One region of the Mycobacterium jinjuense genome, then DNA from elsewhere that is predicted to be linked to it. Evidence: predicted binding sites of a transcription regulator. Region 1 holds the regulator's gene; each other region holds the start of a gene.
The links. The regulator LexA, encoded in region 1, represses DNA repair genes until DNA is damaged. The targets are predictions, from matches to a motif close to CGAACANNTGTTCG.

Region 1 (7,454 bases):
CCACCTGGCCCACAGGGGCGCCGGGCGCCACCCGCTGGGCCACCTGGTGCAGGCTCTCGCCGGTTTGAACCTGGATCACCGCGAGCCGGTCCGGAACGGCGGCCGGGGTGGTGCCGACCACGCCGCCGAACTGGGCCACCAGGCCCAGCCACACCGTGATCGCTGCCGCCACCAACGCAAGGAGCACGGTGGCACCCGGTGTGATCGGCCGCCGCCGGTGCGAGGCGCGCGACATCAGTACGCCGGTGCCCCGATACCGAACCGGCGCCCCGCCCGGTCGGGTGGACAAGGGGCGCCGACGGGCACCAGCAGGCCTGATGCCGGGCCTGAGCACGCGCGGGGCCTGAACTTCCTGGGAGTCGAGGATCGTCATCTTCCTGCCTTCCGGTCCGTTGGTTTTCGCTCTTGTGTTCGAACATACTCGCTCACATGTTCGAACGATAGAACATGTGATCGAACTGTGGCCAAACGATAGGACAGGGCACCGACAAGAAATTCGGGCGCATTCCCCGGCGATGGCGCTCCCGACACGCCTCGAACACATGTTTGATTAATCCTGTGCCGCGGGCTACATTCGGCGGCATGGACTCCAGCAGCGATACACCGGACGGCACGGGCGGGGGCCGAACGCTCGACCCTGGTCTAACCGAACGCCAGCGCACCATTCTCGACGTGATCCGCTCATCGGTCACCACTCGCGGCTATCCCCCGAGCATCAGGGAGATCGGCGACGCGGTCGGGCTGACGTCCACCTCCTCGGTGGCCCACCAGTTGCGCACCCTGGAGCGCAAGGGTTACCTACGGCGTGACCCCAACCGCCCGCGCGCGGTCGACGTGCGTGGCGCCGACGAGGCTGTGAGCCCGATCGTCACCACCGATGTCGCCGGCTCCGACGCGCTTCCGGAGCCGACGTTCGTGCCGGTGCTCGGCCGGATCGCCGCCGGCGGACCGATCCTCGCCGAGGAGGCCGTCGAGGACGTCTTCCCGCTACCGCGCGAACTGGTCGGCGAGGGCTCGCTTTTCCTGCTCAAAGTGGTCGGTGACTCGATGGTCGACGCGGCGATCTGCGACGGCGACTGGGTGGTCGTGCGTCAGCAGAACGTCGCCGACAACGGCGATATCGTGGCCGCGATGATCGATGGTGAGGCCACGGTGAAGACGTTCAAACGCACCCGCGGTCAGGTGTGGTTGATGCCCCACAACCCAGCCTTCGACCCGATCCCGGGGAACGACGCCGCAGTGCTCGGCAAGGTCGTCACCGTCATCCGGAAGATCTAGTCGGCTCGGACGAAACCGTTCGTACGCGCGAATTCTTCGCTGGAGAACCATATTTCGGCGCGTACCTCGTCATAGCCGGCGGTGTAGGGCAGCCAGTACCGGCCGGTTTGGGTATCGGCCTTGATCGGATATCCCTCCGGCGGCTGCCCGGAGTCATCGACCGGTAGGCGGAAAGCCGGGCTCGGCACTTCCGGTTCGTCGACGACGATCTTCGCGTGACGTCCCGTGTCGGTCAGCGGATCCCATTGAGCGGGTTCGGCTTCGGACTCGGGTTCGATCGATTCGACGGGTTCGACAGGTGTTTCCCGCTCATCGGCGTCGCCGTCCTCGACCCCCCGCTCTTCGACGGTCGGTATTCGCGTCGGCGCGGTGTCGACGTCGTCGGGATTCTCCTCGGCCTCGCCGAGTTCGCCCGCGTCTCCCGCGGCGTCGGTACCGGTCGGCGCCTCCCATGGATTGGCCGGCGACGTGTCCCCGGCACTGCCAAGCGGCGCAAGCGCGCCCAGACCCTCACTGGCATAGCGGTCACCGAACATCGCCGCTGACTCGTCGCCGCCGCTCGACGACTGCTCGTCCGCACCCACTGTGCTGTAGGGCTGTTCGCCGTCGTACCTGTCGTCGTAGCGGTCCTCCACGGCCTCGGGACGATCGACGTCGCCGCCGCGGCGATTTCGCATGCCGGCGAACACCACCAGGCCGACGAGCAGGAGCACCGGCACGATCGCGAGCAGCCACCACCAACTGAACATAAGCCAGTTCCGGTCGCCGCCTGAGTCCGAGGCCCCGGAGGCGTTCGGCGTTTCGGACCCCTGCCGAGCGGGCACCTCGAGGCCGGCCAACTCGCCCGCCAGATTCGGTGGCTCCGTAGAGAACTCGCCCGTCGACTGGTCCCAGGACACCACGCCGCCGGTGAACCGCTGCGTGATGACGTTGTCCTTCTCGGTCTGGTCGGCCATCGGTGCGCCGAGTGTGCCCTCGGCGCCGTCCAGCTTGTCCCAGGCTGCGCTCATCGCGCCGCGCATCAGTACCGCGCCGTGGTCCGGCGTCCAGAAGATCACGGGCTTGTCTTCGGCGGCGAACCTCGACATGCGGCTTGCGGTGGGCAGACCGCCGTCGGTTTCGCTGGAAATCGGAAATCCGAGATCCCCCTCGGGCCCGCCGAGGCTTTCATACTTCGCGAGTACCTGACCCGTCACGACTCGCGCGCCTGTCGACGGGCTGTAGAAGATCTTGCCGCCGGCGAAGTTCTGCCCAAGGCCGTCCTTGCCTATCGGATAGGGCGGTCCCTCTGCGGCGCCGAGCGGTCCCAGCGGCCCTCCGGCCGCGCGGCGGGCCGCGTTGATCGCGGAGACCGGATCGCCTGGCACCTCCAGATCCGTCAACTGCCCGGCAAGGTCCGGCGGCACGGTGGTGAAATTCTTGTCGCGAGTGTTGTAGGTGATCTCACCGCCGGTGAACTTCTGGGTGATCAGGTCACCGCGGTAGCTTTCGTCCTCCGCGGGCACTCCGAGTGTCCCCGACGATCCACCCAACTTGTCCCACGCGGCATTGATCGGCCCGCGCACCACCCGCGCGCCGGTGTCCGATGTCCAGAAGATCACCGGCTTGTCGCTGGCGCTGAACGTGACGTTGAAGCTGCCCGGGGCCCGGCCCGGACCGTCGTCCATGGTCGGGAACCCCAAATCACTGTCGGCGGGCCCGCCGAGTGATTCGTACTTCTCCAGGATCGCGCCCCGCATGAAGTGAGCGCCGGTGTCAGGGGTGAAGAACACCTTGCCGCCGGCGTAGTCCTGCGCAAACCCCTCGCCCACCGGGTATACCTCGCCCTGTTTGGGACCCAGGGGGCCGCCGTCACCGCCGCTGGCCTCCCATGCCGCTGTGATCGCGGTATTCGCGGCGTCGGATTCCGGCGAGGCGCCCGCCACCGGTGCCAGCAGTAGAGTTACGGCGCCCATGAGCAGACCGATCGCCACTCGGCCCCACACCGTGGTCCTCCGGCTGTTCTGCCCGATCATTCGTCCTCCCGGGTCGGCACGAAATTTCGCTCGAAGATTTCGTGCCCGTCATCTGTCAGCAGACGTCAACTACCAACGAACACGCCGATCTTGCGAAGAAAATACCTGCCAATCCCTCATTCGCTGTGGATAACCCCGCGTGCCGCGCGGATTAGTGCAGTCCGACCCGCGGCCCAAGGCCGAAGTTTTCCTCTCGACCGCGGCGGAATGGTGCCAAAAAACAGTTTGCACACGAACACCGAGAATGGCTTAGGCCACCGGATATCCGCCGGAATATCGGTAGCCAGCAGGCATGGCACACATCCGCTTTGCGGCTGACTGCGATCTTTGCGTCCCGCCCACTCGGCGACGAGGTTCAACCGGTGTGTTGGTCGCCACGAGCCCACGTCGTTCCGCGCCTAAACTCGAAGCCATGTTTTCCCGGGTGAGCCTGACCCACTGGGATGTTTTCACCGCCGACCTGACGAACGGCGACATCGCTGCGCTGAGCCGCTGCGCGTCGACGAATTGGCCGCAGATGAGTTACGCCGCGGGCAGGAGGTGTCGGTTCGTGTATTGCTCTGGCGTATATCGGCTTTACCGCCGACCGAATCGTGATGAGTGAAATCCTCGAAGTTCGCGAGCGGCGCCAACCGCTCACCTTCACGTTCGACGACATGAACCGGTACCACGGCGGTCACTCCCCGGCCGGAGTGGCCATGGCGTTCAAAGTGATGCAACGCGCCTTCGCGATGCTCTCCCCTGACGAGCCACCCGATCGCCGATCGATCACCGTGCGCACCGCGTTTCGCGGCCCCGGCGGCCGGGACGGTTTCGAGGCGGTCAGCCGCGCGGTGTCGGACGACCGCTACACCGTGGACCGTTCACTGGTGCGAGGCGACAGAGGTCGCCTGCTCGAAGATTTCGTGTTCGTCGTGGGCATTGCGGATCGCGGCGTGACGTTGCTGCTGCGCGAAGGATTCGTCACCGACGAGTTCATCGACCTGGCCCGTACCAAGGACCGGACGGCTCCCCAAGAAGCCCGCCTCGATCATCTGAAGGCGCAACTGGCGCAACGCGTGATGTCGGCGTCCGCTCCCGCGGTGTTTGCGGTCGACTGAGCCACGGCTGTGCGGTTTCACCGCTGTGAGCTGACTCACCGAGTCCGGTTTATCCGATTGACGAACCGGCGCATCGGGTATTGGAGGGCCACGAGAAACGATCGGCAAGGAGGAAGGCGCAGTGTCCGACAAGAACAACAGTGGACCCGAGGAAGCCGTCAAGGGCGTCGTCGAGGGAGTGAAGGGTAAGGCCAAGGAGGTGCTCGGCGCCGTCGCGGGTCGAGACGACCTGTATCGCGAGGGTCAGGCGCAGCAGGACAAGGCTGACGCGCAGCGTAACGCCGCGCAGAAGGAAGCCGAAGCCGAGAGTGCACGGGCCGCGGCCAAGACCGCCGAGAAGCGCCAAGAATCCGAGCAGGAGTAGTTCGGTACCAAACGCGAGAGGCGCAGAGGGATGAAACCCTTTGCGCCTCTTCGCTATGCGCAGACGTCGCGGCGACGGGCTCAGAACGTCGCGTATTCGCGCAGGGTCGCGGCCAGTGGAACCGGCACTCGCGCCTTGATCCTCGTGCCTTCGGCGGTGTGCTCGGTGGCGTCGACACGCCCGTCGGCGTGGACGCGGTTGACGAGATCGCCGCGGTCGTAGGGAATTGTGACGTCGATCGTGGTGTCTGTCGGTGGAATCAACTCCGCCATCCGCTGCTGCAGACGGTCCAGTCCCTCGCCGGTGCGCGCCGAGACGAACACCGCGTCGGGCAGCGCACCGCGCAACTGCGCCAGTGTCAGACCGTCGGCGGCGTCGATCTTGTTGACCACCAACAACTCCGGCGCCGGCGGTGCGTCGTGGTCGGCTAGACCTGATGTCGCCGGCCGCGCAGCTCCGATGACCTCGTTGACGACCTCGCGCACGGCGTTGATCTGGGCCAGCGGGTTGACGTCGGACCCGTCGACCACGTGCACCAGCAGATCGGCGTCGACGACCTCTTCCAACGTGGAGCGGAACGCCTCCACCAACTGGGTGGGCAGATGGCGGACGAACCCGACCGTGTCGGTCAGTACGAAAGATCTGCCGTCGGCGAATTCGCCTCGGCGCGTTGTCGGTTCGAGCGTCGCGAACAACGCGTTCTCCACCAGTACCCCCGCACCGGTCAGCGCGTTGAGCAGACTCGACTTACCGGCATTGGTGTAGCCGACGATGGCGATCGACGGCACCTCGCTGCGGCGCCTGCCTCTGCGCTGCGTGTCGCGGATCTTCTTCATGTCCTTGATGTCGCGGCGTAGTTTGGCCATTCGCTCGCGGATGCGGCGACGGTCGGTCTCGATCTTGGTCTCACCGGGACCGCGCGTGCCCACCCCGCCCCCGGCTCCACCGGCACGACCGCCGGCCTGCCGGGACATCGATTCGCCCCAGCCGCGCAGCCTGGGCAGCATGTACTCCATCTGAGCCAGGGTGACCTGCGCTTTGCCTTCCCGGCTGGTCGCGTGCTGGGCGAAGATGTCGAGGATGAGCGCGGTGCGGTCGATGACCTTGACCTTGACCGCCTTCTCCAGGGCCGTCAGCTGGGCGGGGCTGAGCTCACCGTCGCAGATGACGGTGTCGGCTCCGGTCGCGAGGACGATCTCGCGAAGTTCGGCGGCCTTACCCGAGCCGATATAGGTGGAGGCGTCCGGTTTGTCGCGGCGCTGAATCACCCCTTCGAGCACCTCCGAACCGGCCGTCTCGGCGAGTGCGGCGAGTTCGGCCAGGCTGGCTTCGGCGTCGGCCGAACTTCCTTCGGTCCAAACGCCCACCAGCACCACGCGTTCCAGGCGCAGTTGGCGGTATTCGACCTCGGAGACGTCGGTGAGTTCGGTCGACAGACCGGCCACGCGGCGCAGTGCCGTGCGGTCTTCGAGGGCCAGTTCACCCGCGCTCGGGGTGTGGCGGATAGGAGGATCGGGATACGTCATAGGCGAATAGAGATTCGCACGGAGATCACTTTTCATGCACCCCAATTAACGTTGCGCAAGGCTCCACCATTCCTCGGACAGCTCACCATGGGCCACCAGAACCGAGGGTCCACGCAGGAAACTGCTGGCGTCGGTGATGGTGACCGAGACTTCGCCGCCAGGAATCCGCACGTCGACGCTGCCGGTGCCGGCGCCGCTGAAGGCCAGCGCCGCGACGGCCGCGGCGACGGTGCCGGTTCCGCACGACCGGGTCTCGCCGACGCCGCGTTCGTGCACGCGCATCGATACCGCGCCGTTCGCCGGCGCCGTCATCACCTCGACGTTCACGCCCTCGGGAAACTGCGCGGTGTCGAAGTGCACCGGTGCCCCGATGTCGAGCGCGGACAGTTCTTCGACGGTCAGGTCGGGGTCGAGGCAGGCCAGATGCGGATTTCCGACGTCGACCGCGAGTCCCGCGAACGGCCTGCCGCCCACGATCGCTTCGCCGGCACCCAGTTGGTTCACCTTGCCCATCTCGACCGTGACGTCGGCGGTGGTCTCGTCCCAGGCATGCAGCACCACCGGACGCGGACCGGCCAGCGAGCCGACCACGAACTCGTCGCGGTCCGCCAGTCCGCTCACGCGCAGGTAATGGGCGAACACCCGCACTCCGTTGCCACACATCTGCGCGACCGACCCGTCGGCATTGCGGTAATCCATGTACCAGTTCTCCCCCGCGACGCCTTCCGGCAACTGCTCGAAAAGACCCGCCCGGTGCGCGGCCTGCGCGGTAGTCACCCGCAGCACACCGTCGGCGCCCAGCCCGCGGCGGCGGTCGCACAGTGCGGCGACCGATCTCGGTGACAGCGTCAGTTCGAAGTCGAGGTCAGGTAGCAGCACGAAGTCGTTCTGCGTCCCGTGGCCTTTGGCGAACTTCACCTGTTCAGGGTACGTCCCGCCACACTCGCACCGTGTCCTCGAGGAGGTCCGACGCGGCGCCGTCCATCCAGGTGGTGCGGTGGTCGCGGCGGAACCAGGACCGTTGCCGGCGCACATAGCGCCGGGTGCCGATGAACGTCGGCTCGCGGGCGGCGGAGCCGTCGCCGCCCGCGTCGAGGTCGGCGAGCACTTGTGCGTAACCCAGCGCGCGCGACGCGGTGACGCCGTCGCGCAGCCCACGATCCAGCAGTGT
Region 2 (7,454 bases), 400 kb from region 1:
GAGCTTGCCCTTGCCGCGATGCTTGGCGACGCGCTCGGCCCCGCCCATCTCGTGGGCATGGCGGCGCCGACGGGACAGCTCGTCGAGAGTGGCATGCCAATCGTCGGCCTTGGTCATCACAACTCCTGTCCCCGGATAGGCGATCGTCGCACCCGCCTGCGCTCGTTGACCATACTGAATTGCTTACTGTAGCGTCTACGACCATGCTTAGCGGCGCCGGCCTGAAGGTCGACGGGGCGGTTTCCAGCCAGCTCGCCAACGTCGTCGGTGCAGCGAGCAAACTGCAGCGACGCGGCTACGACGGGTGCTGGACTGCCGAGGTGGCCCACGATCCGTTCCTGCCGCTGACGCTCGCCGCCGAGCACACCGACACCCTGGATCTGGGTACCAGTATCGCGGTCGCGTTCGCCCGTAATCCCATGACAATCGCCAACATCGGATGGGATCTACAGGACTTCTCGCGCGGCCGCCTCATCGTTGGCCTCGGCTCTCAGATCAAGCCGCACATAGAGAAGCGGTTCAGCATGCCGTGGAGCCAGCCGGTGCGTCGCATGCGCGAGTTCGTGTCGGCGATGCACGAGATCTGGACGTGCTGGCGCGACGGCACGAGGCTGGAGTTCGAGGGTGACTTCTACACGCACAAACTGATGACGCCGATGTTCACCCCGGAGCCGCACGACTACGGCTTTCCCAAGGTGTTCCTCGCTGCGGTGGGTGAGGCCATGACCGAGATGGCCGGCGAGGTTGCCGACGGGATGCTGGCGCACGCCTTCACGACCAAACGCTATTTCGCCGAAGTGACCACGCCGGCGTTGCAGCGGGGAATGGCCCGGACGGGCCGACAGCGCAGCGACTTTCAAGTGTCATGTCCGATCTTCGTGGTCACCGGCGTCGAGGAAGGCGAACTGGCGGCTGCCGCCGTCGCCACGCGCAAGCAGATCGCGTTCTACGGTTCGACGCCGGCCTACCGCAAGGTGCTCGAGTTGCACGGCTGGGGTGATCTGCACACCGAACTGCACCGGTTGAGTCTGGCCGGGCAGTGGGACGCCATGGGCACGTTGATCGACGACGAGGTTCTCGAGGCGTTCGCGGTCGTCGCGACGGTCGACAAGCTGGCGGCAAAGCTTCGGGACCGGTGCGACGGGGTGATCGACCGCGTTCTGATCGGCTTCCCGTCGTCGGTTCCCGAAGAGACTGTCTCCCAGGTAGTTGGAGAGTTGCGCGGCCAGTCGGCCGCATGAGTGAGAGGTCATGATGAGCGCTCGAGTGATCGACCACGCAGCGAAGGTGCTCGCCGACCCCCGGGCCTACGCCGATGAGCCCAGGCTGCACGCCGCCCTGACGCACCTGCGCGCCAACGCCCCGGTGTCGTGGGTGGACGTCCCGGGCTACCGCCCGTTCTGGGCGATCACCAAACACGCCGACATCATGGAGATCGAGCGCGACAACACGCTGTTCACCAACTCGCCACGGCCAGTGCTGATGACCGAGGAGGCCGACGAACAACAGGCGGCGGTCGGCATCAGCACGCTGATCCACCTGGACGACCCGCAGCACCGCGAGATCCGTGCGATCGGGGCCAACTGGTTCCGGCCGAAGGCCATGCGCGCGTTGAAGGTTCGGGTCGATGAACTGGCGAAGCGATACGTCGACGGCATGCTCGAGCGGGGACCGGAATGCGACTTCGTCCAGGAAGTCGCGGTGAACTACCCCCTCTACGTGATCATGTCGATGCTCGGCCTGCCTGAATCCGACTTCCCGCAGATGCTGAAGTACACGCAGGAACTCTTCGGAAACGACGACGAAGAGTTGCAGCGCGGTACGACGAAAGAAGAGCAGATGGGGGCGCTGCTCGAAATGTTCGCCTACTTCACCACCGTGACCGCCTCCCGCCGTGAGAACCCGACCGAGGACCTCGCGTCTGCGGTCGCCAACGCCACGGTCAACGGGGAACCGCTGTCCGACATCGAGACGGTCTCCTACTACGCGATCATCGCCGCTGCCGGTCATGACACCACGAGCGCCGTCGTCTCCGGGGGTCTGCACGCGCTGATCGAACATCCCGATCAGCTGGAACGGTTGCGCGCCAACATGGACCTGATGCCGTTGGCCACCGAGGAGATGATCCGGTGGGTGAGCCCGGTCAAGGAGTTCATGCGGACCGCCCGCGCGGACACCACCGTTCGCGGTGTCCGGATCGCCGAGGGGGAGTCGGTGCTGCTGTCGTATGCGTCGTCCAACCGTGACGAAGACGTCTTCGACGAACCGTTCCGCTTCGATGTCGGTCGTGACCCGAACCGGCACAACGCGTTCGGCTACGGTGTACATTTCTGCCTCGGCGCCGCGCTGGCTCGAATGGAGATCAGCAGCTTCTTCAGCGAATTGGTACCGCGGCTGAAGTCGATCGAGTTGACCGGACCGGCACAGCATATCGCGACGATCTTCGTCGGCGGGCTCAAGCACCTGCCGATCCGCTACGAGTTGACGTAGTTCGGCTCCGGTTGCTGCGACGGCCACGGCGCAAGTTACGCGGCTGCGTCGGGTTCGGGTGGCCTCTTGGGTCGCCGGTGGTGCCGGTTTGCCCGGGGTTGCCGGCTGGGGTCTACGGATTTCGGTGGATACCACAGGGTTTGGCCCAGCGTCTTTTCGTCATAGCGGCGACGTGCTTGCCATTCCTCATCGGATGGGCCCGCGTTCTGGTGGTTGACTTCGCAGGTCATCGTGAGCCGGTCGATGTCGGTGGTGCCCTCCGGCATCCACTCGATGAGGTGGTGCACATCCGAGTGGTAGCCGGGTTGATCGCAGCCCGGGACCGTGCAACCGCCGTCGATGGCGTGTAGCACGATCCGTTGATCCGCCGAGGCCAGCCGTCTGGAGCGGCCCAGGAACAGTGGCCGGCCGCACGTCTCGTCGTAGATGTAGAGGTAATGGTGGGCGTGGGCGGCCAACCGGATCGCGGTTTCCATTGGAACGGTTGATCCGCCGCCGGTCATGGCGAGCCCGGACGCCGATTCCAGTTGTTCCAGCGTCATCGTGACGATGGCGGTGACGGGCAAACCGCGGTGTTGGCCCAGTTCTCCGGAAGCCAGCAGTGCGCGCAGCGCGGCTTTCAGTGCGTCGTGCTGGCGTTGACCGGTGGTGCGGAGATCCCCGGCCGCAGCCATCGGGTCGGGCTCACCGTCCACCGCCGGGATGGGGTCGGCAGCGTTGCACATGCCGGGGCGTGCGAGTTTTGCGAACAGGATCTCAAGGTATGTGCGGGCTTCGGGGTCGACGCAGAACCGGCCGCGGCTCATCCCGTCAGCTTCCTGGGGGCCGAGCACGAACTCGCTGCGCGCCTTACGGCTGCGTTCCCTACTGACGGGGTCACCGTGGGTGGCGTCGTATTCGGCGAGCAGGAGGGCGGCGTCGCGGCGCAGGATCTCGGGGCGCTCGGCCACCGCGACGCCGGTCAGTTCGAGGTCGAAGCGGGTCCGTTCGACGTCGGTGGCGGTGTCGGGGAGTTTGGCGATGGTGTCGCGGATGATGCGGATGTGCTCGTTGCCGATGAGGCCGTGTCTGGCAGCGGCCGCGGATTCGGGCAGCGTGGGTTGCTTCTCGTTGAGATCAGCAGCGGTCGCGATGCGGGCACCAGCCTCTGTCGCCGAGAGGTGAAGCAGGTTGGCCAGGTGGTCACGCAGGCGACCGACCCGAGTGGGCCATTGGACGCGCAGGCCGTTTACGGCGTCGTACCCGACGGTCGACAGCGTTCGCTGAGCGGACTCGACACTGCAGAGCACGGAGTCGAGGACGTCGGCGGGCAGGTCGTTGAACGGCAGTTCGGCCAACTCGGCGACCGCAGCGTGCAAGCGGGCCTGCCGAGCCGCCACGTCGTCGAGATCCACCGCCGCCACCTCCTGATTCGAAACTGTGTTCGAGTATGTCAGGCGGGTGTGACATGAGAAGCTCGGTTTGGCTTCGCCACCGGAAGACGACAGTAAGGTCCCTAAAGGGGGATGAAATGAAAGTCCCCGCCGTAGATCGAACCGTCGAGAGAGACTGAGCGCTTGAGCACTCTGGGCAACTTCGTGTGGTCCATCGCCGACCAACTGCGTGGCGTCTACAAGCCGCACCAATACGGCAACGTCATCCTGCCGATGACGATTCTGCGTCGGCTGGATTGCATCATGGAACCGACCCGCGCCGACGTGCGCGTGCTGGCTCAGAAGTACGACAACCCCGGCGCGCTGACGGTCCAGGTCAAGCGCAAGACTGGCCTGGGCTTCTACAACACCAGCGAATACGACTTTCAGTCCTTGCTGGCCGAACCCGAGGGCCTGCGGGCAAACCTCGTCGACTATTTGACGAAATTCTCGTCGAACATCGACGTGTTCGAGCGCTTCAAGTTCGAGAACGAACTGGCGACGCTGGAAGAGAAGAACCGGCTGTTCCTCGTCGTGTCAAAATTTGCCGAAGTTGACCTACATCCCGACGTCGTGCCGAATGCCGCGATGGGAGATCTATTCGAGGAGTTGATCCGCAAGTTCGCGGAGGCCTCGAACGAGGAAGCGGGCGAGCACTACACGCCGCGCGATGCGATCCGGCTCATGGTCGACCTGCTGTTCGCCGAGAATAGTGTGGCGCTACTCGAACCCGGCACGGTGCGCTCCATCTACGACCCGACGGCCGGTACCGGGGGAATGCTGTCGGTGGCCGAGGAGCGGCTGTTGGAACGCAACCCCGACGCCCGGCTGGCGCTGTATGGGCAGGAGATCAACGACCAGTCGTACGCGATCTGCAAGTCCGACATGATCGCCAAAGGGCAGGACGCCTCCAACATCCGGCTCGGCGACACCCTCGCCGAGGATCTGTTCGCCGGGAGGACCTTCGACTTCTGCATGTCCAATCCGCCCTACGGCGTGGATTGGAAGGCGGCCGAGAAGCAGGTCAAGGAGGAACGCCAGCGCGATGGCGCCTACGGCCGTTTCGGCCCGGGCCTGCCCCCCGTGTCCGACGGTCAGATGCTGTTTCTGATGCACCTCGCCAGCAAGATGCGGCCCGAGCACGAAGGCGGGGGACGGGCCGGCATCGTGCTCAATGGCTCGCCGTTGTTCAACGGCGGCGCGGGGTCGGGTCCGTCGGAGATCCGGCGCTGGCTGCTCGAGGAGGACGTGGTCGACGCCATCGTGGCGCTGCCGACCAACATGTTCTTCAACACCGGCATCGCCACGTACGTCTGGATTCTCGACAACACCAAGCGCCCTGAGCGCAAGGGCAAGGTGCAGCTGATCGACGCGACGTCGTTCTGGACGAAGATCCGCAAGAATTTGGGGTCAAAGAATCGTGAGATCGATGCCGATGCGCGTAAGAAGATCCTGGCGCTCTACGACGCATTCGAGGATTCTGAGCACTCGAAGGTACTGAACAGCAATGCCTTTGGGTACTGGACGATCACGGTCGAGCGGCCTTTGCTCGACGATGACGGTAATCCGATCCCCGATCGCCAAGGCAGCCCGAGACCCGATGCGAAGAAGCGCGACACGGAAAACGTGCCGTTCACTTACGGCGGCAACGAACGTGGCGGCGAGGGCGTGGCTGAGACGGTCAAGGCGTACCTCGAGACCGAGGTCCTGCCGCACGTTCCGGATGCGTGGGTTGACCACGGGAAAACCAGGGTGGGGTACGAGATTCCGTTCACGCGGCATTTCTACAAGTACGTGCCGCCGAGGCCGCTCACGGAGATCGACGCTGACTTGGAAGCGCAGGTGGCGAAGATCTTGGGCTTGTTGCGGCAGGTGGAACAGCGTTGAGCTCCGCATCGCGAAAGCCGTCCGGGCTTTCATGGACACCGACAGTGCCGTCTCATTGGGATGTCGCCAACATCCGGCGCTTTGCGCAGATGAAAACGGGACATACTCCAAGCAGGTCCAATCCAGAGTATTGGTGGGACTGCTCGATTCCGTGGTTCACGTTGGCAGATGTTTGGCAATTGCGCGACGGCAAGCGGATGTACATAGAGTCGACGGAGAATCAGATAAGCCAGCTGGGGCTCGCTAACTCGGCGGCGGAGTTGCTCCCCGAAAGGACTGTCGTGCTGTCGCGAACAGCGTCGGTTGGATTCAGCGGAATCATGAAGCGACCAATGGCGACGAGTCAGGATTTCTGGAACTGGGTCTGCGGGCCACGTCTGCTGCCAGAGTTCTTGGTCTATGTCTTTCGTGGCATGCGCGCAGAGTTCGAGGCCTTGATGATCGGCTCTACGCATAAGACCATTTACCAGCATGTCGCCGCGGCAATCAGAATCCCCGTGCCCCCCATCGAAGAGCAACAGGCGATTGCCGACTTCCTCGACCGTGAGACCATTGGTATCGACACGCTGACTCAGGAGCAGTATCGACTCAACGATATGCTGCGTGAACGGCGCGATGCAGCGTGGGCGGGCGATCTTGACCAGATTGCGTTGCAGGCGCCCATGATCCAACTGCGCAGAGTGATTGAGTCGATCATCGATGGTCCCTTCGGCTCCTCGTTGACATCTGCGCACTATGTGGAAAGTGGTGTACGAGTAATCCGCCTAGGCAACATCGGAATTAACGAGTTTAAGAACGAGGATATGGCGTTTATCTCGTCCGACTACGCTGCGACGCTGTTAGCTCATGCCGTACACGCGGACGACGTCGTGGTGGCTGGCCTCGGAGATGAGAGAATGCCCCTCGGCCGGGCATCCGTAGTCCCGGACATCGGCCCCGCGATAGTCAAAGCCGACTGTTATCGAATTCGGCCCACGCGCGCGATTCTCCCCAGCTACCTGGCCTGGGCGCTTTCAGCCCCGCCAACGCGAAACCAGATGGCTCTCCTCGCACGCGGAGCAACCCGTATGCGTCTCAACACATCTGTAGTGCGTGAAGTGGCAATTCCTGTGCCGGAAATTGAAACACAGAGACAAATTGTCGCGCAATCTCGGCAGCAACTCGCCAAGATCGACACCCTCATCGCTGAGACCGAGCGGTTCATCGAACTATCGAAGGAACGTCGCGCCGCGCTGATCACCGCGGCGGTGACGGGGCAGATCGATGTTAGGGGAGAGGCGGCCTGACTTGGCTGACTTCCACGAAATCGCCTTCGAAACAGAGCTTTGCGAGTACCTGGCGAAGCACGACTGGCTGTACTCCGCCAATGACAAGGGGTACGACAAAGAACGGGCGCTGTTCCCCGGGGATGTCATCGGATGGCTCGAGGATACCCAGCCCGACGAACTCGCCAAGGTCGTCAAGCCGGGCCCCCACGAAGAAAAGCAGAGAAGCCAACTGCTCGACCGTCTCACCAAAGTGCTCGACAGCCCGATCGCCAACGGCGGCGGCACCATCAACGTGCTACGCGGTGGATTCCAGTCCGCGCCAGCGCGATTCGCCATGAGCGAGCCCAAGCCTGAGAGCACCAAGAATCCAGCGACGGTCAAGCGTCACGAGCAGGTG
Region 3 (7,454 bases), 690 kb from region 1:
AGTTCGAAGTACAGCGGCGACAGGGTGACCGCGGAGATCGGACCCAGCACCGCGGGGGTGGTGTGGCCGGCCATGCCGTTGCCCGCATCGACGGCGACCTTCAACGGCCGCAGGTCCGCCAGGCTCACCAGCGAGCGAAGGAACTCGCCGTACTCGGTGAGCACATCGCGGTCGCTGATCGTGCCGCGCGCACCGTCGTGGCCGGGGACCCCGGCGATGACCTCGTCGGCGATGGCGGACAGGCCGGTGTCCTTGCCGACCGGTTTGGCACCGGCCCGGCACAGCTTGATGCCGTTGTAGGCCGCCGGGTTGTGGCTCGCGGTGAACATCGCACCGGGACAGTCCAGAAACCCGGACGCGAAGTACAGCTGGTCGGTCGAGGCGAGCCCGATCCGCACCACGTCGAGGCCCTGCGCGGTCACCCCTTCGGCGAAGGCCGCCGCCAGCACCGGCGAACTGGCCCGCATGTCGTAACCGATCACGACCTGCGAGGCGCTGGGCCGCACGAGGCGGGCGAAGGCACCTCCGACGTCGGCGACGAACCGCTCGTCGAGTTCCTCTCCGACCAGCCCGCGCACGTCATAGGCCTTGATGACGCGATGAACCGCCGCAGCGGGCCGGGACTGCGATGTGGGGGCACCTCCCGCCCGAAGGGTAGGGGGACGCTCGCGCGAAGAGCGCACGGAAAGGACTCCTTGTGACACGGACTACTTGTGGCGCCAGCCTAGCCGTCCCGATTGACGTGCACTCGGACTAGTCGGTGGGGTCGGGCAGCACCCGCAGATGACCCCGACGACGACCGTTGGACTCCGGCCGCCTGGCCGGCGGCGCCATCAGCGACCCCCCGTGCGCGCCGGTGACGGGATCGGAGAAACCGGTCGCCATCCTGTTGATCGGCGGCGGGGCGTCATATCCTTCGCGAACCGCGTCCGCTAGCGCGACGAGATCGTCGTCGTCGGGATACGCGGGCAACGGCCCCGCGTGCCGAACCAGTTCCCAGCCGCGAGGTGCCGTCACGCGACCGGCGTGCACCACACACAGGTCCCACGAGTGCGGTTCGGCGACAGTGGCCAGCGGGCCGACGACCGCCGTCGAGTCGGCGTAGACGAATGTCAGCGTCGCGACCGCATAGTGCGGACACCCGGGCCGGCAACAGCGACGGGGAACGTTCACAGCGGAAGGCTATCGTGGCCGCACTCCGCGCGCCGCCGGACACGCGCAGCCTGCCGACGGCCGATCTCGAACCGTTACGATCGCTTTCATCGCGCACGAGAGGAGCATCGAAGCGGTGGCCAAGCGTGGACACCTGCGCGCACGCCGGGGCCGCGAGATGCGCGGGCCGTTACTTCCCCCCACGGTCCCGGGTTGGCGCAGTCGCGCCGAGCGGTTCGACATGGCGGTGCTCGAGGCATACGAGCCGATCGAGCGGCGCTGGCAGGACCGGCTCACGGCGCTGGATGTGGCCGTCGACGAGATACCCCGCATCGCCCCGAAGGATCCCCACAGCGTGCAGTGGCCGCCGGAGGTGATCGCCGACGGGCCGATCGTGCTGGCCCGGCTGATCCCGGCTGGTGTCGACGTCAGGGGCAACGCCACCCGGGCGCGAATTGTTCTGTTTCGCAAGCCAATCGAGCGACGGGCGAAGGACACCATCGAACTCGAGGAACTGCTGCATGAAATCCTGGTGGCTCAGGTCGCCACGTACCTGGGCGTCGAGCCTTCGGTCATCGACCCGACGATCGACGACGACTGACCGCGCAGGTCAGATGATTCCGCGCTTGAGGCGGCGACGCTCGCGTTCGGAGAGGCCGCCCCAGATGCCGAAACGCTCGTCATTTGCCAACGCGTACTCGAGGCACGCGTCGCGCACCTCGCAGCCCTGGCAGATGCGCTTGGCTTCGCGTGTCGAGCCACCCTTCTCGGGGAAGAATGCCTCGGGGTCGGTCTGAGCGCACAGCGCGCGCTCCTGCCACAGGTCGTCCTCTGGCGTCAGTGCCGGCACAACATCAATCGGATCTGGCACCAGAGTCAACTGGGGACGCCGTGGCGTCTCAATCGGTGCCAGTTCCGGATCGGTGTGCGGCGCGCTGCCTACTGAGCCGAAGAATCGGTTGTCGAACGGAACGATGCGATCGAAATCGCCGTACTCAAAAGACATCTTGCCTCCTCACCTGGTCTCGTGGATCCCCTATAAGCGCCCCGCGAATCTGTAGGGCACTTCCAATTCGAACAAGTGATCGAATCTCGGTCTGCGGCACCGAAACCGGATGGCCTACCGGGAAATGACACTGGTGTGATTACACACGCGTTAGCTGCCCCGGTCAAGCGTTGGAACAGGAATTCATACCATTCCGTGATCGAAATGCGGCGAGTCGTGACCTCGGCGTGTCTGTCACATCCCCGGCCGCGGTCCTCCTGCCCGAACCGAATCCTGCTGGACGGCCTACTCTCGGTCGATGTGAAGGTCACGGTACTGGTCGGCGGCGTGGGCGGCGCCCGCTTCCTGCTTGGCGTACAACATCTCTTGAAGCTGGGGCGATTCCACACGGCGAAAGATGCTGCTGGGACTGATGATACTGCTGAGCATGAACTGACTGCTGTGGTCAATGTCGGCGACGACGCGTGGATGTTCGGCGTGCGCATCTGTCCGGACCTCGACACCTGCATGTACACCCTCGGCGGCGGTATCGACCCCGACCGCGGCTGGGGACATCGGGACGAAACCTGGCATGCGAGGGAGGAACTCGCGGCCTACGGCGTGCAACCCGACTGGTTCGGACTCGGCGACCGGGATTTGGCGACGCACCTGGTGCGCAGTCAGATGCTGCGTGCCGGTTACCCGCTGTCGCAGGTGACCGAGGCGCTGTGCACACGGTGGTCACCCGGGGCGAGGTTGCTGCCCGCCAGCGATGACCGCAGCGAAACCCACGTCGTGATCACCGATCCCGGACCCGGCGAGCACGCGGGCGAGAAGCGCGCGATCCACTTTCAGGAGTGGTGGGTGCGGTACCGCGCCAAGGTGCCCACGCACAGCTTCGCGTTCGTGGGTGCCGAGAAAGCCACTGCCGGACCCGATGTCGCCGAGGCCATCGAATCCGCCGATGTCGTCCTGGTGGCGCCCTCGAACCCGGTGGTGAGCGTCGGCGCGATTTTGGCCGTGCCCGGCATCCGCGGTGCGCTGCGGTCGACCCCGGCTCCGGTGATCGGCTACTCCCCGATCGTCGGGGGAAAACCGTTGCGCGGCATGGCCGATGAATGCCTGTCGGTGATCGGCGTGGAGAGTACGTCGGAAGCCGTCGGCCGACACTACGGCGCACGCTCCGGCGTCGGGATCCTCGACGGCTGGCTGGTCCACGAGGACGACCGCGCGGACATCGACGGGGTCGAGGTCCGCTCGATACCCCTGCTGATGAGCGATCCCGCGGCAACCGGTGAAATGGTGCGTGCCGGGCTGGATCTAGCCGGTGTGAAGCCATGACCGACCGCAGCCCCACGACGCCGCCGAGCGGCGACCCCGGCTCAACGGCGCCGCCGAGCGGCGACCATGGAACCGCCGCCGCGGTGGAACTGCTGCCCGTGCCGGGTCTGCCCGAGTTCCGCCCGGGCGACGACCTCGCCGCGGCCATCGCGGCTGGCGCACCATGGTTGCGCGACGACGACATCGTCGTAGTGACCAGCAAGGTGCTGTCGAAGTGCGAGGGGCGCATCGTCGATGCCCCGATCGACCCGGAAGAGCGTGATGTGCTGCGGCGCAAACTCATCGACGCTGAGGCAGTTCGGGTGCTCGCCCGAAAGGGCCGCACCCTGATCACCGAGAACGCGTTCGGTCTGGTGCAGGCCGCAGCGGGTGTCGACGGTTCCAACGTGGACTCCGCTGAGCTCGCGCTGCTGCCAACCGATCCCGACGGCAGCGCCGCGGCGCTGCGATCGGCGCTACGGGATTGCCTCGGGGTGACCGTCGGAGTCGTCGTCACCGACACGATGGGGCGGGCGTGGCGCAACGGCCAGATCGACGTTGCGATCGGGGCGGCCGGCCTGACCGTGCTGCACGGTTACGGGGGAACGGTGGACCGGCACGGCAACGAACTGATCGTCACCGAGATCGCGGTCGCCGATGAGGTCGCTGCGGCGGCGGATCTGGTCAAGGGCAAGCTGACCGACATCCCGGTGGCGGTGGTGCGCGGGCTGCGGCTGCGCGACGACGGTTCGACCGCGCGCACGCTGGTGCGGGCCGGTGAGGAGGATCTGTTCTGGCTGGGCACGGCGGAGGCCATCAGCCTCGGTCGGCGGCAGGCGCAACTGCTGCGCCGGTCGGTGCGCCGATTCTCGGCCGAGCCGGTGGCCCCCGAGATCGTGGAAGCCGCTGTGGCCGAAGCACTCACCGCGCCCGCCCCGCATCACACCCGCCCTGCCCGATTCGTGTGGTTGCAGGACGCCAGCCGCCGCTCGGCGCTGCTCGACCGGATGAAGGACAAGTGGCGCGCCGACCTGAGCGTCGACGGCCGTCCTGCCGACGCGGTCGAGCGTCGGGTCGATCGCGGCCGAATCCTGTACGACGCACCCGAAGTCGTCATCCCGTTCGTGGTGCCCGATGGCGCGCACCGCTATCCCGACGCTGACCGCACCGCCGCCGAGCACACGATGTTCACCGTCGCGGTCGGTGCGGCGGTGCAGGCGCTGCTCGTAGCACTGGCGGTGCGCGGTGTCGGCAGCTGCTGGATCGGTTCGACGATCTTCGCTCCCGACGTGGTCCGTGACGAGTTGGCGCTGCCCGACGACTGGGAGCCGTTGGGCGCCGTGGCGATCGGCTATCCCGAGGAGGGCGGACCCTCCGACCCTCGGTCTCCGGTGCCGACCGACGGTCTGCTGGTGCGCAGGTGAGTCTGCACGCATCGGCGGTCGAGACGCTGACCCGTTGGCGCGCACCCGATCCCGCGCAGGACACCCTGCGGCATGCGGTGCTGGCGTTTCTGGCCGCCCGACCCGACGGCTGCTTGCGTGAGTGCGCGCCGGGACACGTCACCGGGTCCGCGCTCGTGGTCGACCACACCGGGACTCAGGCACTGCTGACGCTGCATCCGCGGTTCGGGCGCTGGTTGCAGCTCGGCGGGCATTGCGAGCCAACCGATTCCGATATCGTGGCGGCGGCGTTGCGGGAAGCCACCGAGGAGTCCGGCATCGGGGGGCTCACGATCGACCCGACGCTGGCCGCGCTCCACGTGCATCCCGTCACCTGTTCGCTGGGTGCACCCACCCGTCACCTCGACATGCAGTTCGTCGTCCACGCCCCCGCCGGTGCCGAAATCGTGGTGAGCGACGAGTCGTTGGATTTGCGGTGGTGGCCGCTAGACGGCTTGCCGGAGGACTGCGATTTCGGCCTCACCCAACTGGCAGCGGCGGCCCGCAACAGGTGATTTCGGTGCGCTAACGATCGCGCAGCGATCAGTAGCGCACCGAAATCCCTCCTAGACGTCGGTCGAGAAGCGGATGCCGCCGTCGGGAATCGTGACCCCCGGCCACACCCGTGCACCGCGCAGCAGCTCGCACCGGGCGCCGATGTCGGCGCCGTCGCCGATCACGCCGTCGCGGATCAGTGCGCGCGGACCGATACGGGCGCCGAAGCCGATGATCGAGCGTTCGATCACCGCGCCGGCGCCCACCCGCGCGCCGTCGAAGATCACCGCACCGTCCAGCCTGGCGCCACCGGCGATCTCGGCTCCGCGGCCGACCACGGTGCCACCAATCAACAGCGCACCGGGCGCCACGCTGGCGCCGTCGTGCACAAGCTTCTCACCCTGATGCCCACCCAGCGCCGGCGACGGCGCGATACCGCGAACCAGATCGGCCGACCCCCGCACGAAATCCTCGGGTGTGCCCATATCGCGCCAGTACGTGGCGTCCACATAGCCGCACACGCGAAGACCGTCGGACAGCAAGCCCGGAAACACCTCGCGTTCCACCGACAGCGCGCGGCCCTTGGGTATGCGCTCGATGACCTCGCGCTTGAACACGTAGCAGCCGGCGTTGATCTGGTCGGTCGGCGGATCCTGGGTCTTCTCCAGGAACGCGGTGACCATGCCGTCAGAATCGGTTGGCACACAACCGAATGCCCGCGGGTCCCCGACGCGCACCAGGTGCAGCGTCACGTCGGCGTTGTGCTTCTCGTGGTAGTCGAGCAGCGCGCGCAAGTCCGACCCCGACAGCACGTCGCCGTTGAAGACCAGCGCGGTGTCGTGGCGCAGTTTCGGTGCCACGTTCGCGATACCGCCGCCGGTGCCCAGCGGTTCGGTCTCGACAACGTACTCGATCTGCACGCCGAACTTGGAGCCGTCGCCGAACTCGGACTCGAACACCCCGGGCTTGTACGACGTGCCCAGCACGACGTGCTCGATCCCGGCGTCGGCGATGCGCGACAACAGGTGCGTCAGGAACGGCAACCCGGCCGTCGGGAGCATCGGCTTGGGCGCGGACAAGGTCAACGGCCGCAACCGGGTACCCAAACCGCCGACCAGAATGACGGCGTCCACGTGTGCGGGATTCACCCTAGCGCCGTCCTTTCGCCCGTCTGCGACGTGAGTTGCGCACCACCAGGCTCGCGCGCGCGGCGAGCGATCGTCGGATCGTCCACCGCAGTGGACCCTGCCACCACCTCGGATATCGATCCGCCAGGAAAGTGTAGGTGCTCGTGTGATGGGCGGCCAAGTTGCGCGCCGGGTCCCTGCCGGTCGCATGACCCTTGTCGTGCAAAACCTCGGCCGCCGGCACGTAAATGTTCTGCCAGCCCGCCCGCAACAACCGATCACCGAGGTCGACGTCCTCCATGTACATGAAGTAGCGCTCGTCGAACCCCGAGATCTCTTCGAAAGCCGACCGCCGCAGCAACAGACACGATCCCGACAGCCAGCCGACGGGCCGTTCGCTGGGCTCCCACCGCTCCTGACGGTATTCGGCGGTCCACGGGTTGGACTTCCAGACCGGCCCGACCACCGCGTGCATCCCACCGCGCACCAGGCTCGGTTGGTGTCGGGCCGACGGGTACACCGAACCGTCGGGGTCGCGGATCAGCGGCCCGAGCGCGCCCGCCCGCGGCCAGCGGGCGGCGGCTTCGAGCATGATGTCGATGCTGCGCGGACCCCACTGCACGTCGGGGTTGGCGACCACGAAAAAGTCGGCGTAGTCCGAGTCCTGCAGGTACTCCTCGACGGCGCGGTTCACCGCGCTGCCGTACCCGAGATTGCCGCCCGTGCGCAGCAATCGGGAATTGGGATAACGTTCGAGCGCTTCCTCGGGCGCGCCGTCGGTCGAACCGTTGTCGGCCATGACCACGGTCACCGGCCGGTCGGTGGCATGCGACAGCGAGGCCAGGAACCGGTCGAGATGCGGACCGGGCGAGTACGTCACCGTAACGACAACCAACTCGTCACTCATGAGGCACCGACGGTTGCGAACTCACG
Region 4 (7,454 bases), 2.1 Mb from region 1:
CAGAGTTCCCAGGAATGCGCGGCGGCGACGAGCCCCCGGACCAACGCCGATGTCGCCGGCGTCAGGCCGTCGTCGCCGGGTAGCTGGCTGCGAGGGCTGATGCCGCGCACCCGCGGCGTCAGCTCCAATTGCGCACCGCCGCCGCGGACACGGTTGACCGGGTTGTCGGGGTGCAGTCCACGTAGTTCGCGAGGTATCGCGTCGAGATCGGTGATCACTTGGTAGCCAGGCACTTCCACACGACGAGCGAGGTGCTCGGCGAGTGCGCGGTTGCGGCCACCCGCCAGCAACTGTGTGCTGCGGCCGATGCGGCCGTACCCGTGCAGGGACACCGCGACGTCGACGTGGTCGAGGAACTCCGCGAGCCGTTCGGAATCCTGCGCGCGGTACCGCGCCGAGGGCAGATGGTGCGGGTAATGGTCGGGATGGCGCAGCACATACAGCGAGGCGCCCGCGGCGTCGGCGGCGCGTTCGGCGATCACGTCGGTCATCTGCTCCAGTCCGCCGCCGTGAATGGCCAGGAAGCCGAACCGGGACCGAAGGATGCGGTCCTCGGTGACTCCGGGCTGCGCCAGCAGTTCCGAAAGAGACTGTGGGGCCGAAAGATTGGAGTGGTGGGTCCGGCCGGGCCAATGCGCCGGATCCCATCGGCCGAGGAAGTCGACCCAGCCCTGCGGCAGGCCGTGGTGCAGCGCGCCGTCGATGATGCGCTCAAGGTATCCCGGTCGCGGCGGACCGGGCTCGACGCGATGGTCGATGTACACCCAGGCGTCCGCGGGCCCGTCGTCGGTGTGCACCGTGAGCCGGTCGCGGCGGTAGCGGACCGGGACGCCTTCGGCGCTGTCCAGCACCGCCAAGTCGCGATCGTTGAGTTGCCACACCACTCCGTACACTTCGGAGCCGTCGAACGGGTCGACGGTGGCAACGCCCCGCTCGTTGATCAGCCAGTCGTGGCCGGCCAGCCTCGCCGGCCGGGGGTTCGCCGCATCGGGACACCGCAACGCCATCTGCACGACGTTGAGGTTCGACCCGTAGGCGAAGTATGTGTGCATCAACCCGTCAGCGTCAGATAGATCAGCACCACGTTCAAGAGACTAATCACGCCGGCGATGCCCCAGCCGAGAGCCGTCGTCACCCCGTGGTTGGTGTCGTCACCCATCAGCGTCCGGTCGCTGGTCAGCCGCACCAGCGGAATGAGCGCGAACGGGATCCCGAACGACAGCACCACCTGCGACAACACCAGCGCGCGGCTGGGATCGACGCCCACCGCGAGGATCACCAGCGCGGGCAGCAGCGTGATGAGGCGGCGCAACACCAGCGGAATGGCGCGGTGCAGCAGGCCCTGCATGATCATCGCGCCCGCGTAGGCGCCGACCGACGACGACGCCAGCCCCGAGGCCAGCAGGCCGATCGCGAACAGCAACGCGATCGTCGGGCCGAGGGCCGCACCGACCGCGGCGTGCGCGCCCTCGATCGAGTCGGTGTTCTCCTGCCCCTGCAGGTTGGTCGCGGCGACCAGCACCATCGACAGGTTGACCGCACCCGCGATCACCATCGCGATGCCGACATCCCATCGGGTGATTCGCAACAGCATCCGTCGCCTCGGGCCGGGGCCCGGATGGCCGTGTCGGTCCCGCGCCAGGCCCGAGTGCAGATACACCGCGTGCGGCATCACGGTGGCGCCCAGCATGGCCGCCGCGATCAGCACGCTCTCGGCGCCGGCGAATTTCGGTACCAGACCGGCAGCCGCCTCGCCGAGCGGCGGGGGAGCGACGAACAGGCTGGCGAGAAATCCGACCGCGATGATCGACAGCAGGCCGGTGATGACGCGTTCGAACGAACTCTGGCCGTGGCGGTCCTTGACCAACAGCAACAGCAGCGAGACGGCACCGGTGATGATGCCGCCGGTGAGCAGGGGCAGGTCGAACAGCAGGTACAGCGCGATCGCGCCGCCCACGACCTCGGCGAGATCGGTTGCCATCGCGACCATTTCGGCTTGCAGCCAATAGGTCAGCCGGGTGCGGCGGCGCATCCGGTTACCCACCGCTTCGGGCAGCGACATCCCGGTCACCAGGCCGAGCTTGGCCGATAGGTACTGCACGATGCAGGCCATCGCGTTGGCCGCGACGATGACCCAGACCAGCAGGAAGCCGAACTGTGCGCCGGCACTGACGTTGGCGGCGACGTTGCCGGGGTCGACGTAGGCGATGGCCGCCACGAACGCCGGGCCGAGCAGCACCCAGCTCGGCCGCAGCTTGACCTCGCTGCGCTGGTCCACGCGCCTCACTTTCTATCCGGAGTAGCGAATAGAAAAGTTAGGTTAGGCGAAACCTGTCGAGCGCGGGAGCGCGGGTGCTATCTGTGCCGGCCGCCGAGCCCGATCACGGGAAGAAGAAGCCGTCGCCTTCCCACATGCTTCCCCATGGACCGACGTACTCCTGTTGGGCGGGGGTGGCGTCGATCGAGACGTTGCCCGGTGTCACGCATTCGGTGGTGGAACCGCCGATGGCCTGTGCGCCGCCGGTGTCGACACACTGCGGCAGCGTTGGATCGGGAGCCGGTTCGGCGCCGGCCGGCGGTGCCGCGAGGGCCGCGGCGATGCCGCCGGCTGCGATGACCGGGGCGAGATAACGAAGTGTGGTCCGCATAGGCATGTCCTCAGTCTGGTCTACCCCCGGCCTCGGCGCACAGCGTACAAGCCTTTCGGCGCCGGCCGACGGATGTCCTGTCATAGATCCGGGATGGGCATGTCCAGATTCGGGACCGTCAAGCCACCGTCGACCTCCAGCGTCTTGCCGGTGAGGTAGCTGCCGGCGGGCGAGGCGAGGTACACCGCGGCCGCGGCGATGTCGTGCGGCTCGCCCAACCGGCGCAGCGGGGTGGCCTCTTCCATCGGCTTACGCAGTTCGTCGTTGGAGGCCACGATGTCGAGCGCCGACGTCAGGATCGACCCCGGCGCGATGGCGTTGACCCGGATACGCGGGCACAAATCGAGCGCGGCGAGCCGGGTGTAGTGGGCGAGCGCCGCCTTGGCCGTGCCGTAGGCGGCGAATCCGCGACCGGCCAACCGGCCCATGGTGGAGGTGATGTTGATGATGCTGCCGCCGCCGGAGTGCTCGAGCATCAGCGGGACGGCGGCGGTGGTGAGCGCGTGCGCGGTGGTGACGTTGAAGGTGAACGCGTCGCGCAGATCCTTGGTGGACGTGTTGAGTAGCGCGTTCGGCATGGTGCCGCCGACGTTGTTGACGACGATGTCCAGTTTCCCGAACGCCTCGATCGCGGTCTCGGCCAGCGTCGCGGTGTCCTCGGGATGCGCGAGGTCGGCCGCCACGACGTGCGCCCTGCGGCCGACGCCCTTTATCTGGCCGGCCACCTCCTCGAGTTGCGACTGCGTGCGCGACGCGATCACCACGTCCGCACCGGCTTCCGCGAATGCGAGCGCCATCGCTGCACCCAGGCCGCGGCCCGCGCCGGTGACCACTGCCACTTGATCGTCCAGTCGGAATCTGTCCAGAATCACGTTTCGGAGTCCTTTCCTCGCGGGCGAACCGTAACAGGGCACGGCAACTGCGCCGATTTCTGCAAGGGGGTCGCTGGCCGCGTCGTTTCACAGCCCTACCGCAGATCTCGGCGCCAGAAGCGCTACTTCTTCGATGCCGCCTTCTTCGCCAGCGCCTTCTTAGCCGCCTTCTTGGCCGGCGGCTTCTTAGCGGGCGTTTTCTTGGCGGTGCTGTTTTTCGCCGACGCCTTCTTCGCGGCTGCCTTCGCGGCGGGCTTGTCCCCGTCGTCGGAACTGCGCGAGCCACCGCGGCCCTCGCGCCGCGCCTTCACGCTGGCCTCGAGCTTGGCCAACAGGTCGGAGACGTCCTCGGTCTCGTCGAGTTCCTGCGGCTGGTCCTCGGTGGTAAAGGCTTCGCCGCCTTCGAGTTTGGCTTGGATCAGCTCGTGCAGTTGCTGCTGATAGTCGTCGTGATAGCGGTCGGGATTGAAGTCGTCGGTCATCGAATCGACAACCTGGGTGGCCATTTTCAGCTCGGCCGGCCTGATGTCGACTTCCTTGTCCAGCACCGGGAAATCGGGATCGCGAATCTCGTCGGGCCATAACAGCGTCTGGATCACCATGACGTCGCGCTTGCTGAAGTCCTGAACCCGAAGCGCCGCGAGGCGGGTCTTGTTGCGCAGCGCGAAGTGGACGATCGCGACCCGGTCGGTCTCCTTGAGCGTCTTGGTCAGCAGCACATACGACTTCGACGACTTGCCCTCGGGCTCTAAGAAATAGCTGCGGTCATACATCATCGGGTCGATGTCGCCGGCCGGAACGAACTCCAGTACCTCGATCTCTCGACTGCGCTCCTCCGGAAGCGTCGAGATGTCCTCGTCGGTGATGATCACCGTCTGTCCGTCGTCGGATTCGTATGCCCTCGCGATGTCGCGGTACTCGACTTCCTCGCCGTCGATCTCGCAGACGCGCTTGTACCGGATGCGTCCGTTGTCCTTCGCATGCACCTGGTGGAACTTGACGTCGTGGTCCTGGGTCGCGCTGTAGACCTTGACCGGGACGTTCACCAGGCCGAACGCGATAGAGCCTTTCCATATGGAACGCATCAACCCAGTATGGCTGATTTCAGCGCGGCATCGCGGGTGGCGCGATCGGGCAGGTCGGCGCCGGCGCGGGAAACGGTCAACGCCGACGACATCGCGGCGGCGCGCACCACGGTCGTCAGCGCCTCGGTGCCGATCCGCGCCAGGTCACGTCGCCGCTCGGCACCCAGCAACCCCAGCGTCCACAGTGCGTCGATCAGTCCCGCCATGAACGCGTCGCCGGCACCCACCGTGTCGACGACGTCGACCTCGAACGCCGGCACGCGCACCAGGCCCTCCGCACACACCGCGAACGACCCGCGCCCGCCCATCGTCACCGCGACGACGGATGGGCCCAGCGTCAGCCATGTCTGCGCGATCTGCTCGGGGGACCGACCGGGATCGAGCCAGCGCATGTCCTCATCGCTCGCCTTGACCACGTCGCACCGCTCGATGAGCCGATCGATGCGACCACGTGCGGCCCGAGCATCTTGAGAGGCATCCTCGATCAGCGCCGGCCGCAGATTCGGGTCGAACGTGACGGTCGCGGAGAGATGGTAGGTGTCGACCAGCGCGGCGGTGGCGCGGCAGCCGGGTTCCAGCACCGCTGCGATCGACCCGGTGTGCACGACGAGAGGCGGCCCCACCTCCGGTGTGCCCGTCAGCTGCCATTCGATGTCGAACTCGTACTGGGCCGAGCCACGCTCGTCGATAGTGGCCAACGCGGTCGAGGTGTGGTCCGCGTTCGCACTTCCCGTAACAAGTTGTGCGCCAGAACTTTCGACATAGTCGGCGATGCGCTGCCCGCGCCCGTCGTCGCCGATGTGGGTGAGGAAGTCGACGGTGCGGCCCAGGCGGGCCAGCCCAACCGCGACGTTGAGCGGGCTGCCGCCGACGTGCTCTGCGGTCGAGCCGGCGCGCTCGACGATGTCGATCAACGCCTCACCGATCACCAGGGCCCTCATCGCATGTCCTCCCGGAGCATCGTCGCGACTGAACAGACTGTGTGACAACACTTTACGGCTCTTCTCTGAAGCGATTTTACAGCTCCGCCCTAAAGCTCTCAGAGATTCTTCAGGGCTAGGCCATGGCATTCTTAACATTCGAACATACGTTCGAGTCATGACTTCCGGAGCGGTGCAAACGGCGGTCGCCGCGCTGCGTTCAGCGTTCGACGAACTGGCCGCACTGCCTATCGACACACTCGCCACGACGGAATTGGTCGGCGTGCTCGACGAACTCGAAACCCTCACCTGCCAGATGCCCAGCCAGAGCCACCGCATGCTGGCGCGCTTGCAGACCGAGACCAGCGCCACCCAGATGGGCGCCAAGACCTGGCGCGACTTTCTGTCGGTCCGGTGGCGCATCTCGCCCACCGAGGCCAACCGCCGGCTCGACGAGGCGAGCCTGTTGGCGCCCCGGCGCACACTGACCGGAGAACCACTCGAGCCGGTGTTGCCGGCCACAGCGCTCGTTGAGGCGAATGGATTGATCAATCGCGAACACGTCAAGGTCGTGCGCGAGGCAATGGGCCGCATCCCGCCTTCGGTAGATTCCCTCACCCGCGCTCAGATCGAAGTGGACCTGGCTCGCACCGCTGTCGGCGTGGGACCAAAGGAATTGAGGGACAACGCCGATCGCATTTTATTCCTGCTCGATCAGGACGGCCCCGAACCCGACGAAAGGGAGCGTGCAAGGCGTCGCGGTTTCACGAAGGGGCCCCAGGGGTCCGACAAGATGATCCCGTTCAAAGGCAATCTGACTCCCGAAGCATGGGCGATATACGAGGCGATTTTCGCGAAGTGGGCGGCGCCGGGCATGTGCAACCCTGACGACGAAAATCCTTGCGTCTCCGGCTCGCCGTCACAGGCGCAGATCGACCAAGACCACCGTAACCTGGCGCAGCGCCAGCACGACGCATTGGTCGCGGTCGGACGCAGTGTGCTGGAAAGCGGGGAGTTGGGTCAGCACAACGGGTTACCGACCTCGATCGTCATCCGCACCACACTGCAGGACCTAGAGAGCCGGGCCGGCGTTGGAGTCTCCGGTGGCGGCACCGTCATTCCCATCGCCGACGTCATCCGCATGGCCGCCCATGCCAACCACTACCTGGCGGTGTTCGACAAGGCCACCGGGTCGGCCCTGGACTTGTTTCGCGCCCGCCGCGTGGCCTCGCCGGCCCAGCGGATCATGCTCATCGCTCGCGACGGCGGTTGCACCAAGCCGGGCTGCACGGTGCCCGCCTACGGGTGCCAAGTCCATCACGCGGAACGCGACTGGGCCGACGATGGACAAACCAACGTCGACGAACTCGGCTTGGCGTGCGGGCCCGACAACCGCATGGTCGGTTCCGACGGCTGGGGCACCCGGGTCAACGGCGACAACGATGTCGAGTGGATACCGCCGCCGCACCTCGACACCGGGCAAGCGCGCGTCAACGAGTTCCACCGGCCGGAACGGCTACACCGTCGACTGGACGCAGACACCGAAGTCCCGGAAGCCGACGGTGGCAACCAGGCTGACGAGCCGCACGGGCCAGAACCCAACGCGGCATGATGCCGCCACCGTGCCGCCGTGCGCGACCGGTCGGGCGCGCCGATCAACCGCCGCTGACGACTGACGGGTTCGAAGGGTCCAAGCCGCTCGACAGGCCGGGGTCCAATCCCGATCCGTGGGTGTACTCCTGATGGGCCATCGGTCGGCAGTTGTCGTCCATCGGCGTCTGGTCGCCCGAGCAGTAGGGCACGAGATCCTGCGGATCGGCCGCCGCGTGCGGCGCCGCCAGCAGAGTCGCCGCCGCGACCAGCGACGCCGCGAAGATTCTCGTCACAGATCCAACGTAGCAGCGGGTATACGTTCACACTGTGGATCGA

Region 2: the regulator LexA is predicted to act here: its motif matches at 3,903-3,916, upstream of QGN32_RS04265 (HNH endonuclease signature motif containing protein).
Region 3: the regulator LexA is predicted to act here: its motif matches at 2,227-2,240, upstream of cofD (2-phospho-L-lactate transferase).
Region 4: the regulator LexA is predicted to act here: its motif matches at 5,686-5,699, upstream of QGN32_RS16445 (HNH endonuclease signature motif containing protein).

The regions. Positions count from the first base shown of each region.
Region 1 is NZ_CP142362.1:464,324-471,777, forward strand. Features, by position in the region: gene QGN32_RS02280 (LysM peptidoglycan-binding domain-containing protein) at 1-373, opposite strand, end outside; gene lexA (transcriptional repressor LexA) at 583-1,278, shown strand; gene QGN32_RS02290 (sunset domain-containing protein) at 1,275-3,293, opposite strand; gene QGN32_RS02295 (hypothetical protein) at 3,890-4,393, shown strand; gene mbp1 (microaggregate-binding protein 1) at 4,515-4,757, shown strand; gene hflX (GTPase HflX) at 4,838-6,283, opposite strand; gene dapF (diaminopimelate epimerase) at 6,329-7,201, opposite strand; gene miaA (tRNA (adenosine(37)-N6)-dimethylallyltransferase MiaA) at 7,206-7,454, opposite strand, start outside.
Region 2 is NZ_CP142362.1:864,414-871,867, reverse strand. Features, by position in the region: gene QGN32_RS04280 (acyl-CoA carboxylase subunit beta) at 1-117, opposite strand, end outside; gene QGN32_RS04275 (LLM class F420-dependent oxidoreductase) at 204-1,241, shown strand; gene QGN32_RS04270 (cytochrome P450) at 1,255-2,490, shown strand; gene QGN32_RS04265 (HNH endonuclease signature motif containing protein) at 2,526-3,884, opposite strand; gene QGN32_RS04260 (type I restriction-modification system subunit M) at 4,047-5,789, shown strand; gene QGN32_RS04255 (restriction endonuclease subunit S) at 5,786-7,075, shown strand; gene QGN32_RS04250 (type I restriction endonuclease subunit R) at 7,077-7,454, shown strand, end outside.
Region 3 is NZ_CP142362.1:1,153,003-1,160,456, forward strand. Features, by position in the region: gene QGN32_RS05635 (phosphomannomutase/phosphoglucomutase) at 1-683, opposite strand, end outside; gene QGN32_RS05640 (DUF3499 domain-containing protein) at 754-1,173, opposite strand; gene QGN32_RS05645 (metallopeptidase family protein) at 1,331-1,753, shown strand; gene QGN32_RS05650 (WhiB family transcriptional regulator) at 1,763-2,026, opposite strand; gene cofD (2-phospho-L-lactate transferase) at 2,504-3,478, shown strand; gene QGN32_RS05660 (coenzyme F420-0:L-glutamate ligase) at 3,475-4,881, shown strand; gene QGN32_RS05665 (NUDIX hydrolase) at 4,878-5,414, shown strand; gene manB (mannose-1-phosphate guanylyltransferase) at 5,466-6,542, opposite strand; gene QGN32_RS05675 (glycosyltransferase family 2 protein) at 6,544-7,428, opposite strand; gene rfbD (dTDP-4-dehydrorhamnose reductase) at 7,450-7,454, opposite strand, start outside.
Region 4 is NZ_CP142362.1:3,462,579-3,470,032, forward strand. Features, by position in the region: gene QGN32_RS16415 (poly-gamma-glutamate hydrolase family protein) at 1-1,052, opposite strand, end outside; gene QGN32_RS16420 (Nramp family divalent metal transporter) at 1,052-2,278, opposite strand; gene QGN32_RS16425 (hypothetical protein) at 2,382-2,648, opposite strand; gene QGN32_RS16430 (SDR family oxidoreductase) at 2,729-3,520, opposite strand; gene ku (non-homologous end joining protein Ku) at 3,643-4,605, opposite strand; gene QGN32_RS16440 (carbohydrate kinase family protein) at 4,605-5,546, opposite strand; gene QGN32_RS16445 (HNH endonuclease signature motif containing protein) at 5,704-7,137, shown strand; gene QGN32_RS16450 (hypothetical protein) at 7,181-7,411, opposite strand; gene QGN32_RS16455 (ATP-dependent DNA ligase) at 7,446-7,454, shown strand, end outside.